3 regions of the Pseudoalteromonas sp. MEBiC 03485 genome follow, and region 1 is predicted to be linked to each of the others. Evidence: predicted binding sites of a transcription regulator. Region 1 holds the regulator's gene; each other region holds the start of a gene.

Evidence for each region. The regulator FliA, encoded in region 1, starts transcription of late flagellar genes. The targets are predictions, from matches to a motif close to CTAAAGNTNNNNNNNNNNNNGCCGATA.
Region 2: the regulator FliA is predicted to act here: its motif matches at 2,324-2,350, upstream of EVU92_RS14480 (VC2046/SO_2500 family protein).
Region 3: the regulator FliA is predicted to act here: its motif matches at 2,396-2,422, upstream of EVU92_RS02735 (DUF5610 domain-containing protein).

The regions. Positions count from the first base shown of each region.
Region 1 is NZ_SGBT01000001.1:3,486,449-3,490,688, forward strand. Features, by position in the region: gene EVU92_RS16010 (chemotaxis protein CheA) at 1-853, opposite strand, end outside; gene EVU92_RS16015 (protein phosphatase CheZ) at 869-1,636, opposite strand; gene cheY (chemotaxis response regulator CheY) at 1,654-2,037, opposite strand; gene EVU92_RS16025 (RNA polymerase sigma factor FliA) at 2,078-2,788, opposite strand; gene EVU92_RS16030 (MinD/ParA family protein) at 2,815-3,675, opposite strand; gene flhF (flagellar biosynthesis protein FlhF) at 3,668-4,240, opposite strand, start outside.
Region 2 is NZ_SGBT01000001.1:3,132,142-3,136,381, reverse strand. Features, by position in the region: gene EVU92_RS14505 (GGDEF domain-containing protein) at 1-226, shown strand, start outside; gene EVU92_RS14500 (ion channel) at 223-1,203, opposite strand; gene EVU92_RS14495 (SprT family zinc-dependent metalloprotease) at 1,303-1,986, shown strand; tRNA gene EVU92_RS14490 (tRNA-Tyr) at 2,055-2,139, opposite strand; tRNA gene EVU92_RS14485 (tRNA-Tyr) at 2,188-2,272, opposite strand; gene EVU92_RS14480 (VC2046/SO_2500 family protein) at 2,385-2,900, shown strand; gene EVU92_RS14475 (DUF6172 family protein) at 3,051-3,350, shown strand; gene EVU92_RS14470 (hypothetical protein) at 3,404-3,844, opposite strand; gene cysK (cysteine synthase A) at 3,993-4,240, opposite strand, start outside.
Region 3 is NZ_SGBT01000001.1:589,375-593,614, forward strand. Features, by position in the region: gene EVU92_RS02725 (RNA-binding protein) at 1-427, shown strand, start outside; gene murI (glutamate racemase) at 390-1,184, opposite strand; gene EVU92_RS02735 (DUF5610 domain-containing protein) at 1,251-2,366, opposite strand; gene trmA (tRNA (uridine(54)-C5)-methyltransferase TrmA) at 2,531-3,628, shown strand; gene EVU92_RS02745 (DUF523 domain-containing protein) at 3,631-4,083, opposite strand; gene EVU92_RS02750 (thiol:disulfide interchange protein DsbA/DsbL) at 4,141-4,240, opposite strand, start outside.

The sequences.
Region 1 (4,240 bases):
CTGCCTCCGCAGTAGGGGTGGCAGAGGCTGGCTCAATAGAACTTGTAGCTTCAGGCTTGGCAGTATTATCTTGTTTTACTTCCCCAAAATTACCAACACCGTGCAATTCATCTAATAAACTATCAAATTCATCATCGGTAATATCATCACTGTCACTGCTATTTGACTCAGGAGCAGATGCTGCTGGTCCTTGGCCTTTTCCATGCAGCTCATCTAACAGGCTTTCGAATTCATCTTCAGTGATTTCGTCAATATTTTGAGACTCAGCGCTGCTATCAGCAAGACCGCCGCCATCAAATAACATATCGAACGCAAATGGGTCATCTTCATCGATGTTGTCTGTTGCTGTATCTGCTGTGACTTCAGGCGTATCAACAACAACCTCTTCAACTGCTGGTTCTTCAGGTGCAACTGCAACGTCCTCTGCTACAGATAAATCTTCACCTGCAAGCTCTTCTGCAGTAGGCGGCTGACTTAATTTATGAAGGACTTCTAATAGGGCTGGATCTGCAGGCTCTGGTTGTTCGCGATTTTGAATCGTGGCGAACATTTCATTAATAGTATCAAGGGCTTGTAATATTACGTCCATTAGCTCAGGCGTAACAGTGCGTACACCTTGGCGTAATAAATCGAAAACATTCTCTGCGCCATGACAAGCATCAACAAGTTCAGTCATACTTAAGAAACCTGCACCACCTTTAACAGTGTGGAAGCCCCTAAAAATGGCGTTTAATAGATCTTTGTCTTCTGGGTTGTTTTCAAGCTCAACTAATTGCTCCGACAATAGCTCTAAGATTTCTCCTGCTTCAACAAGGAAATCCTGTAATATATCTTCATCGACTTCAAAGCTCATGCAGCTACTCTCCTCTTAGAAGCCCAGACTTGATAATAGATCATCGACTTCATCTTGTCCTGAAACAACATCATCGCGAGACTCTTTATCAATAATCGGCCCTTCAGGACCTGCTAGTGTGTCACTTGGTGCAGGTGCTTTTTCTATGGCCTGTTTTTCTTGTTGTTGATGACCATCTTCTTGACTGCCAAACACAGTTAAGAGATTAATTAAACTGTCTTCTACTTCTCGCACTAGTTCAATGACACGACGAATAACTTGTCCAGTTAAATCTTGATAATCCTGCGCCATCAGCACATTGGTCATCAAGCCTTGAAGCTCATCGGTTTTTGTGTGCGAGTTATTCATGAACTTATCTAGGCTATGACATAACGATTTAAATTCACCGAGTTCAATTTCTCGGTTCATTAAACGATCCCAAGTAGGCTTAATTGCAGCAATTTCATCAGCAAGTTGTTGCGCTATCGGTAAACTTGCTTCAACTGCATCCATAGTTTTATTGGCGGCACTCTCTGTCATTTCCATAACATAATTTAAGCGCTGCTTAGCATCTGGGATAGCGTCGGTAGTTAAATCAGCGAGACGAGTATCTAGGTCAAAGTTTTTTAACGCTTCATGAAGTTGACGCGTCAATTTACCGACTTCAGCAAACAACTCTGATTGCTCTTTTGACGCAGCATCAAGAATTAGCTTATCAGCTTTTTCTTGTTCACCATTTTCAAGATACTCAACAAGTTGACGAGCTTGCTCTAAACTTATTTGAGGCGCAGCAAGTGCTGACATAAGCCTCTCCCCTTAGATTAACCTAAACGTTCAAACACTTTTTCCAATTTGGTTTTAAGTGTCGCAGCAGTGAATGGTTTAACGATATAGCCATTAACACCTGCTTGAGCAGCAGCAACAATTTGTTCTTTTTTCGCTTCAGCTGTCACCATTAACACAGGAATATGCTTAAGGCTATCATCAGCACGAATTGCGCGTAACAAATCAATACCTTGCATACCAGGCATGTTCCAATCTGTTACAACAAAATCAAATTCTTGATTTTGTAGCATTGGCAATGCTGTTGAACCGTCGTCAGCTTCCTGCACATTGGTAAAACCTAAATCCCTTAATAGATTTTTAATGATACGTCTCATTGTAGAAAAATCATCAACAACAAGAATTTTCATGTTTTTATCCAAAACATCCTCCGGTGAGGTTTGAACCTTTATTTACTTACTACTAATTAATCCAGTCATTGATTTTTGCTTTGAGCTTAATCATCGCCTGACCATGTATTTGACTCACACGCGACTCGCTAACATCGAGTATGTGTCCTATTTCTTTTAAGTTCATTTCGTCGTTGTAGTACAAAGACAAAACGAGAGCATCTCTTTCTGGTAACGATTGGATAGCCGTTAATAGAGACTGGTTAAACCGCTCATTTTTAACGTTATTAAACGGTTTGTCTAGTCCTAAATCCTGACCTACTGGTGTGATGACATCTTCATCCACGCCTAAGTCTTCAATGCCTAATACTTTACTAGAATTTACATCATGTAGAATATGATGGTACTCATCCAGTGTAATATCAAGTTTTTCAGCTACTTCAGTGTCTTTTGGTTCACGATTTAACGTGCTCTCTAATTCGGCAATGGTTTCTGCCACTAGGCGGGCATTTCGGTGAACTGAACGTGGAGCCCAGTCACCTCGGCGAATTTCATCCAGCATAGCACCACGAATACGAATACCTGCGAAGGTTTCAAAACTAGCACCTTTGCTAGCATCAAAGTTTTTTGACGCTTCAATCAGGCCTATCATGCCTGATTGAATTAAATCATCGAGTTGCACACTGGCAGGTAAACGAGCAATTAGATGGCACGCCACTTTTTTCACTAAAGAGGCATGTTTTTCAACAATCGCATTTAAATTTTGTGCTGATTGATATCCCATCGCTTTATTCACCGATGTTGTCATAGTTAGCCGTTTACTAGTTTTTCAATAAAAAATTCTAAATGGCCAGACGGTTGATTAGGGATCGGCCATTTAACTGCTTTTGTTGCTAATGTTTTAAACGCCACCGCTGCTGGTGAATTCGGGAATAATTCAACGATTACTTTTTGACGGCGCGTAGACTTACGCATGTTCTCGTCATAAGGAATGGTTGCTACTAACTCCATCGAAACATCTAAAAAACGATCCGTTACTTTTGAAAGTTTAGCAAATAATTCTTGCCCTTCACGCAAACTGCGCACCATATTGGCAACAATTTTAAATTTATATACGCCATGCTCACGGCTAAGTACTTTTATAAGTGCGTAAGCATCAGTAATTGAGGTGGGTTCATCACATACAACTACAACAACGTCTTGGGCTGCACGAGAAAAGCTTAATACCATGTCTGAAATACCTGCGGCGGTATCAACAATTAAAATATCAAACTCAGTGTTTAACTCGCTAAATGCACGTATAAGACCTGCATGCTCAGATGGCGATAATTCAACCATACTTTGAGAACCAGACGTTGCTGGTACAATTTTGATTCCTGCAGGGCCTTCAACGAGAATTTCATCAAGCTCACACTCGCCCGACAAAACATGAGATAAGTTACGTTCAACACGAAGGCCAAGCATCACGTCACAGTTTGCCAAACCTAAATCGGCATCTAATACTAATACACGATTTCCTTGCTGGCCTAATGCGATTGCGGTGTTGAGTGAGACGTTGGTTTTACCCACTCCACCTTTACCGCCAGTAACAGCGATAACTTTAACGCCACTATTATTATTTTGATTCATTTTGCGCAGGCCGCTTGCTTGATCTAATACTGTGTTAATCATACATCCCTACTGTGTTCGACGCTACTGCTTGACGTCTTGAATGTTGTGCTTTTGCTCGTTTTAAATACAATTGTTCAGCTTTTTTCACTAGTTTTTCAGCATTCGCTACGCGAATATCCTCAGGAACGCGCTGACCGTTAGTAAGATACCCTATTGGCAGACGATTTTGAATCGCTATGCTAATAATCTCACCTAAACTTAAAGATTCATCCAATTTAGTGAAGATACAGCCACTTAGGTGAACCTTTTTAAAGTGTCTTACGGTTTCTTGCAACACATTTATCTGCGCTGTAGCACTTAATACTAAATAACTACGAATATCAACACGCTGATTACGCATTAAGGTGTTTAATTGTTCAGTTAAGCGTAAATCTCGTTGGCTCATACCCGCAGTGTCTATTAATACTAGACGCTTATTACGTAAATGGTATAACACTTCAGCTAATTCATTCGCATCTTTTACTTGCTTTACACCACAACCAATAATACGACCATAAGTAGCCAATTGTTCGTAGGCACCAATTCTGTATGTATCAGTGGTGATCAGTGCAACTTTATCAGCACC
Region 2 (4,240 bases), 350 kb from region 1:
AGATGAGTTTTGTGTCATTTTGCCTGATTGCGAGATAGACAGTGGTGTTAATATTTGTGAAAAACTAATAGCTGCATTCGAACAACAGTACCCTGAGCTTCATTTAAGTTTTGGCCTAATAGCAGCACCACTTGATAGCACAGTAGATGCTGAGGAGTTAATTAATCGTGCTGATAAGAAAATGTATCAAGCGAAGGAGCATATAGGCTCATATATTATGCGCTAGCGGGTCATTCGCTTTACAAAGACAACAACGAACAAAGCAAGCGAGAAGCTGCCACAGAATGCTTCTATTGCTGCAATCAACCTTGAAAAGCCAATCGGAGTAATATCCCCATAACCAAGGGTTGTAAAAGTTACCACACTGAAATAAAAACTATTTAATAATGCCGATAAATTGCTTGTAAATGAGTTTTCAACGCTTAGTTGCATCACTGAATCTTGATAACTTACCCCAAATAAGAAATAACAAAAGGCACAGCAAATAATTAGTGACAAGCTAAAGCGAATAACATTCTCGGGTTTTTCTCCATAACCGCACAGCATGTCAATAAAACTTGAAGTAATTTGCTTGGTTGAACCTCTAGGGTACTGCGCATGGCGCATCCGTAATTCTTTGTATGTAAAGTTACCGGCTAGCTCAAATAGCCCTTGATGTTCTGAGGCTTTCCTTAAGTTTCGGTATATTTCTTCTGATTGTTCAAATAAGTCTCGGGCTTCTGCGAATTGTTTATTTTTACGAGCTTTAAATGCAGCCGCTTCTTGTAATAATTGATCGCCCAGTTCGATATTATCAATACGGCTGTCATTGAGTTTAATACCCAGTAGGTTGGTATTTTTTAAATCACAGTAATGCAAACTAGCGCTATGTAAATTGGCTTTCATCAATGAGGCGTTGGAGATTTTGTTATTAAATAAGTGAGCGCCCGTTAAATTCGCGCGGTAAAAATTACAATAAGAGAGATCATAGCCTTCTTCGTCATCCTGTTTGATTAAGTTTAGTCCTGAAAGGTTCGCTCTTTTCAGTTGCAGGCCTTCTAATAATCCCCCTTTTTTTGCATAGCGCTCTAATTTTTGGGTGAGGTCTAGCCCTGATTTATCAAATTTACTATCATGCCAAAAGCAAAATCCAGAGCCCATATCTGTTTCTTGGCACTTGTTACCTGTTGGTGAGGTATAACTACAACATGGTTTATCAGGCATAAGGACGAAAACTTATTTGTTAGTCATCTTTATAGATTAGCAGCTATTTAGCAGGGTAAAATGGAATCTCTCATTTTTATTAATTGAATTGGCTTATATTTGTTAGATTACACCTTAAAGCGCAGTAAACGCAGAACAACAGTTGCAATTAAAGTTGCTGAGCAGAAACTCACTGTTTATGCGCCTTTTTATGTCTCACAAACTGAGATAGATGGTTGGCTAAAGACAAAACAGGATTGGGTCGCAGAACAAATCGCGAGACAATCCTCACAAGCTGAACGACGTCAACTTCCTCTTGTAAACGCGACTATTAAGTTATTCGGTCAGAGTGTGCCGATAATTTTTGCTAAAGGCCCTAAAAGCACTTGGCAACAAGATGCACAATCTCGGCTCACTTTATCTATTTCATCACGGGTCAAATATCAAGAAGCTAACTACTTAGCTCTGCTAGAACGGTTTTTACATGAAAAGCTTGAGAGCTATATTGAAATGCGTGTTCATGACTACTGTTTGCAAATGACTGAAGCTTTACCTGCAAAGTTAAAGATTCAACATTATAAACGTCGTTGGGGCAGTTGTAATAAGCGCCGAGAGCTTGCATTTAATTTACATTTAGCAAGCGCGCCGACATGGGTGATTGATTATGTCATTATTCACGAACTTGCGCACCTCAGACATATGAATCATAGCGCTAAGTTCTGGCAGCGAGTGTGCCATTTTTATCCTGACTATAAAAAAGCAGAAAGTTGGCTAAAAGCAAATGGTAGTAGTTTGAGTTGGTAGCTTAAGTTAGCGAGAGTAAAGTTAGAAAGAGTAAAGTTAGAAAGAGTAAAGTTAGAAAGAGTAAAGAGTGGTGGAGGGAGCTGGATTCGAACCAGCGAAGGCTGAGCCGTCAGATTTACAGTCTGATCCCTTTGGCCGCTCGGGAACCCCTCCACACAGATTTTACTATTGCATTTGGCCCCACTTTTCAAATAAGAAAAGTGGTGGAGGGAGCTGGATTCGAACCAGCGAAGGCTGAGCCGTCAGATTTACAGTCTGATCCCTTTGGCCGCTCGGGAACCCCTCCAATGCAACGGCGCTGATAATAGCAAACTGGTTATTTAAGTAAAGAAAAAAACTAAAGAAAATTACATAAATGCCGATAACTGGTTAATCAAGAAACTATTTGGCTAAAGACTATGCAAATTGATGGTTTGTTGCTCACAGAGAGTCAACTCGATAATCGTCTAAATAAAAGTGTTCAAGAGAAACGCCCTGGGGAGTTTGCTTTATTACTAGCAATGCTTTCTCATGATGTGCTCGATTTTAGTCAGTTTCACCTACCAAAAACTGAATTAACCAACCCTGATGTGTCTGAATCTGTTCTGCGAACTGAATTAGGAGCAGGGCCAGCACAACCATTGGCACCTGAGCAGTTTGACATGCTGATTGGTCAAGAAAATGCTTACAGGCTATTGCAAGGTGGTTTATCAGATATCAGGTTGCGTCATTGCTTAAATCCTGAACCACTGAATATACGTGATGATAGGCAGCATGTGCCACTTGAAGTGATTGATAACTGTGAACCTGCAGTTAGAAAACGTTTTTACGAAAAGAATAAACCAGTTGAGCGGCCACAAATAGATGCAGCTGCCTTTTATGACAGCCTAAATGATGAAGCTATACATCAACCTCTACATTTAGCAACAGCCTAAGTATTAGCGGCTTAATCGAATTGTCATAGACTCTGAATAAACTATATTTAAGTAAAATGGCAAAAAGTACAGCTAAATTAAGATGTGCTTGTTATAATAGCAGCCTATGGCTTAATGCCATTGTCATTGAACCAAGTTACTAGGACTATAATGAAGAAAACATTCACGCTAAACCACGAGAAAATTAAATATCCTCGTATGGTTGATGCAGCCAAGCACGAAGTAAAAAAATACTTAAAACGTGAGCGTAATAAAACACTCCCAGCAGGTGCTGACTATTGGGCATTTGACTGTAAGTTTGGTGAGTCAGCGGATGAGGCCAATGTCGTTCACGTGGCAGAGATTAATAAGTGTATTAGCGATATCGAAGCTAAAGGGCTTACATCGTTTTACGTTGAGATCTTAGCGCGTCCTGCACAGCGTCAACATCAAGAGTTTGACGAAGAGTAATATCAATACTCTTATACTAAAAAAGGGCCATCAGGCCCTTTTTTAGTTTTAAATTAACGTGCAAATGGATCGGCATTAATTTTTTCTATGTACCATTTTCCTTTCTTACGTATCATTTTCACACTGCGCATATCATCAACTTTCTTACCATTAAAATAACCAGTAAAAATTAAATTGATATTGGCTTTATCGCCATATTGCTCGCGTAAACTCATATTGGTCATATCGACTTCAATTACGACTTCATCGTATTGCATATTGACAAGGTTACGAGCGAACTGCCCAGCAGTACCATAAGATTTCATAATACGCGCCATTTTTGGAGTGGAGTATTCCATGGCAAGATTCAAATCGTTTTGGTTATATAAGGCATCAAAATAGAGAGTAGCCACATTACCTGGCGTATTTTGTTCGCCTTTTGGAGCGTCTTCGGAGCCGCAACCGAAAAGGACGCTGCTACTTAACAGAATAAAAATTAAGAGTATATTTTTCATTTTTGTTGTTTTACGAGTGAACTTAATATTAAGTGTGTGACTAAATTAGCATGATGTAAAGTTAACTCGGTAAATTTATTGGTTTTATCTATTTTAGGTAATAAAAAAGGATGCATCTTTGCATCCTTTTTAGACAACTTAGTCGTTCTTACTGAACAAGCTCTTTATCGCTGAACTCTTCAGCGAATAATGGACTAGATAAGTAACGCTCAGTTGCACTTGGTAAAATTACCACAATATTTTTATCTGCGTTTTCAGGCTTTTCAGCAAGGCGTTTTGCAGCAACAACTGCAGCACCAGAAGAAATACCTACTAAAATGCCTTCATTTTTCATCAGTTCATGCGCCATTGCAATTGCATCTTCATTTGATACTTGCTCAGCGGCATCAACAACTT
Region 3 (4,240 bases), 2.9 Mb from region 1:
GGGGTTTGTAGTTGTTAAGTTTGCATTTGCAAGCTTAGCGTTAGACCCAGCATTGCTATTTGGTGCAGGCTTATTAATTGGTGCTTTAGTTATTGCTGCGCTTTCATCAACGTCAAGTGAGGAGGCCGAAGTAAAAACAAAAACTCTTTATGTTGGCAACCTACCTTATCGTGCTAATGAAGGTGTTGTTCGTGCTTTATTTGAAGAACAAGGCAAAGTTTTCAACGTACGCTTACTAAAAGATAAAAACACAGGTAAACGTCGTGGCTTTGGATTTGTGGAAATGGCTGAAGCAGATGCTGAAAACGCAATCAATCAATTAAATGATAGCGAATTCCAACAGCGTACTTTAAAAGTACGTGAAGCAAAACAAAAACAAGAGAACGAGACTAATAGCTTCCGTGAGGGATCTGATCAGTCAGCGTAATCAGCTCAACGTTTAATTGCGAGTGACAAATAGGAGCCGTTGCATAAAAGTGCAGCGGCTTTTTTTTATCTCCGGTTACAGTGTATCCCCGAAGTTCAATTAAACTTTTAACGCGATTAGCAATCGCTTTGCCTGAATCTATAAGTAAGATCCGTTGTTTATAATAGTCATTAATCGCATTTGCTAATAATGGAAAGTGTGTACAGCCAAGTACCAATACATCTATATCTTCTGCGATAGCTAGACCACACAATTCTTTTTCAAGTTTTTCTTTATTGAGTGTCTGCGTATGAAACAGTGTTTCTGCTATTTCCACCAGCTCAGTTGAACCATATAAACTGACTTGAGTGCCTTGGCTATAAGTACTAATTAAGTTTGCAGTATAGTGGCTCTTGGTCGTCGATGGCGTTGCCAACAAACCAATATGTTTGCTATTGCTTAAAGCGCTTGCTGGCTTTATCGCAGGCACAACACCAACTACTTCTATATTTGTATACGGGCGAATAGTTTCTAATGCAGATGTAGAGGCGGTGTTACACGCAATTACTAGAATATCTACGTGTAATTTTTCTATTTCGATAAACTGTAGTAGCGCAAAAAGGCGGGTTATAATCGTTTGCTGGCTTTGCGCGCCATATGGCAATAAAGCATTATCCATAAAATAGCTATAATCAGCATCTGGGATCAGTGCTTGGATCTGCTCAAGTACGGTTGTCCCACCTATACCAGAATCAAACACCATTATATGAACTGACAAACTGCTTACCTCGGATCATCAAAGGCCAGCAGTTTGCCATGCAGCTATATAAAAATAAAGAAAGGGTTAAGCTTCTTCAGTTGCCGAACGTAGTTTATTCATTTGTTCAAACATTGCTTTAGTATAATCCACCAGCTTGCTTACTTCTTCTTTATCTTGGTTTAACCATTGTAAGATACCAGCAAGTTCATTTTGCAAACCTAACTCACCCGCTTTATTGAACGCTTGTTTCAAATCGTCATTAAATGGCGCTATTTTATCAGCGACTTCTTTTTCAGGGGATGGTTTATATTCTTCATACCCTTTTATAGCAGCAACTGTTTTTGTTTGTTTCAGATCCATGGTAAAGCCAACGAGTTGCTCGTTACCTAAGTTCAACTCTTTAGCTTGTTCAAAGGCATCTTCTAATGAACCAGAGAAGAATGTTTCGCTAACACTCTGCAAGTCTTCCATCAATTCATTGATAGCTTGCTGCTCTTGCTCATTTAAATCACCATTGACTGTCATCGAGAATGATAAGTCACGTGATTGAGAAGATTCACTGACAAACGCTTCGTTATCGCCATTTTTGCTATAGCCGCTTGCTGACTTACTTTCGTATGCATCAGCAAAGCTAATACTCACTTCATCACCTTCAGCAGTAGTGAAAGTGTATTCTGCATTATTACTTAAACTAACGTATTGGGCCTGGCTTACTGAAACCGAATTTGGTTTAGGATTGAACAAGTCTTCTTCTAATTCATCAATACCTTTATAGATACCTTCTTTAGACTTTTCGATACCCTCTTCGATGTCATCATTAAGAATACCTGACCCTTTTAGCTCATCATAAGCATCGTCGATGCCCATTTGTACACCTTTTCGTGCATCACCAAGCATACCTTTGAGCTTTTCATCATCAGCACCATCTGCTTTTGCTTTGCGAAGCGCACCGCCAACAAAGTCGAGAACGTTTTTAACGATCTCTTCAAAGTCGAACAGTGGTTTATCTTTTTTCTCTTCGGCTTTAGGTAAACCTAGTGCCTCAGCAAGTTTATCATCAAGAACTTTAGCAGCCAGCTCTCGGCCTCGTTGCTGGTAACTATCTTGACGATTTTGAATAGTAGGCTGCTGCAATGCCTGTTTGCCATTGTATTTATTCACATTTGTATTAGGCATATAGCCTAGGTTGCCAATTTTCATGATCCGACTCCATGTTATGGTTAACTCATTATCGGCCAAAAACCACAGAACTTAAGTTTTTTGTATAAAAAAACGACACTAAAATAAATAACAAAACTAGACAAATCCTCAGCGCTCCCTACAATAGCGCCGTTATAGAGCTAAGAGATAAAAGGTAATCAGCCATGGCGGTTATAAAAATTGATACAACTCAATATGATGCACAATTGAGTGAGAAAGAGCAGCGCATCACCTCACAGTTTAGACGTTTTGGGGTCGAAAAATTAGAAGTGTTTGGCTCTGACCCTATTCATTACCGCCAACGTGCAGAGTTTCGTGTCTGGCATGAAGGTGAAGACCTTTTTCACATCATGTTTGATCAACAAACTAAAGAAAAGATCCGTGTTGACGAGTTTGACCCTGCAGCGCCTTTAGTGGGTGAAGTCATGCAAGCCATGATCGAAAACTTAAAAGACAATGAAGTTCTGCGTCGCAAGCTGTTTCAAATCGATTATCTTTCAAGCTTAAGTGGCGAGATTCTAGTTAGTTTGTTATACCACAAACAATTAGATGAGCAGTGGCTACAAGCTATTAAAGAGCTTAAAGCAAAACTTAGCACACAGTTTAAAATTGATTTTATTGGCCGTGCTCGCAAGCAAAAAGAAGTGATTGGTAATGATTTCGTTATTGAGCGTTTAAACGTAAACGGTAAAGAGCTTATCTATCAACAAGTCGAAAATAGCTTTACTCAACCTAATGCGAAAGTGAACATCAAGATGCTAGAGTGGGCACAAGCGCTTTGCCAACCACTTAGCAATGACTTACTGGAGTTATATTGCGGGAATGGTAATTTCTCCATTGCTCTTGCAGATTCATTCGACCGCGTATTAGCGACTGAGATTTCAAAATCATCGGTTTACTCTGCACAATACAATATCGCGCAGAACAAGGTTGAAAACTTAGATATCATTCGTATGTCGAGTGAAGAGTTCACTCAAGCAATGAAAGGCGAGCGCACTTTCTCTCGTTTGGATGGCATTGATCTGAAAAGCTATAACTGCCAAACAATCTTGGTGGACCCACCACGTGCTGGCATGGACACACTGACTTGTGACCTAGTTGCGAACTACGACAATATTATTTATATCTCGTGTAATCCAGATACCCTAGAGCGTGACCTTGACCACTTATGCAAAACCCATGCAGTAAAGCGTTTTGCTATTTTCGATCAATTCCCTTACACCCACCACATCGAATCAGGTGTGTTTTTACAGCGTAAATAAAATTAGTCTGCCAGCGCTTTAAATAGTGCTGGCAACTGCTGCTCACTAAACACTTCTATATTGTTGTCAGTTAACAGCTTTGCAGTTAACCCCATCCCTGAAATTTTCCTTCCAGAATGACTACCATCGTAAATCGTATTGCGACCACATGACGGGCTTGATTCTTTTAACAAGGCATAACGAATACCTTGCTTTTGGCAAAGTTTAAGAGCTTGTTCTGCACCATAAGCAAATTGCACTGTGACATCTTGCGCATCTTTGGTGAGTACTCTTCCCAATTTAATTTCTGCTGGCGGCCTTGGTGTAGGTAAGCCACCAGCTACTTCAGGGCAGAATGCAATAAGCCTTCCCTGCTGTTTTAGAGTTTCTAAGCCAGGATGAAGTAAGTTTTGCGATTGCCCGTCATAACGAACAGGGTTTCCTAACAAACAGCTTGAAACTAGTATTTTTTGCATTTGCTTTACCAATAAAAAAGCTCCGCGTGCGGAGCTTTAATTTTAATTAAACTAAACTTATTTATCAGCTAGGTAATTAATTAAGTCTGCCATGCTCTTTGCATCGCTAATACCTGAATCCGCACCTATAATCACGCGATATTTACCATTAACAATA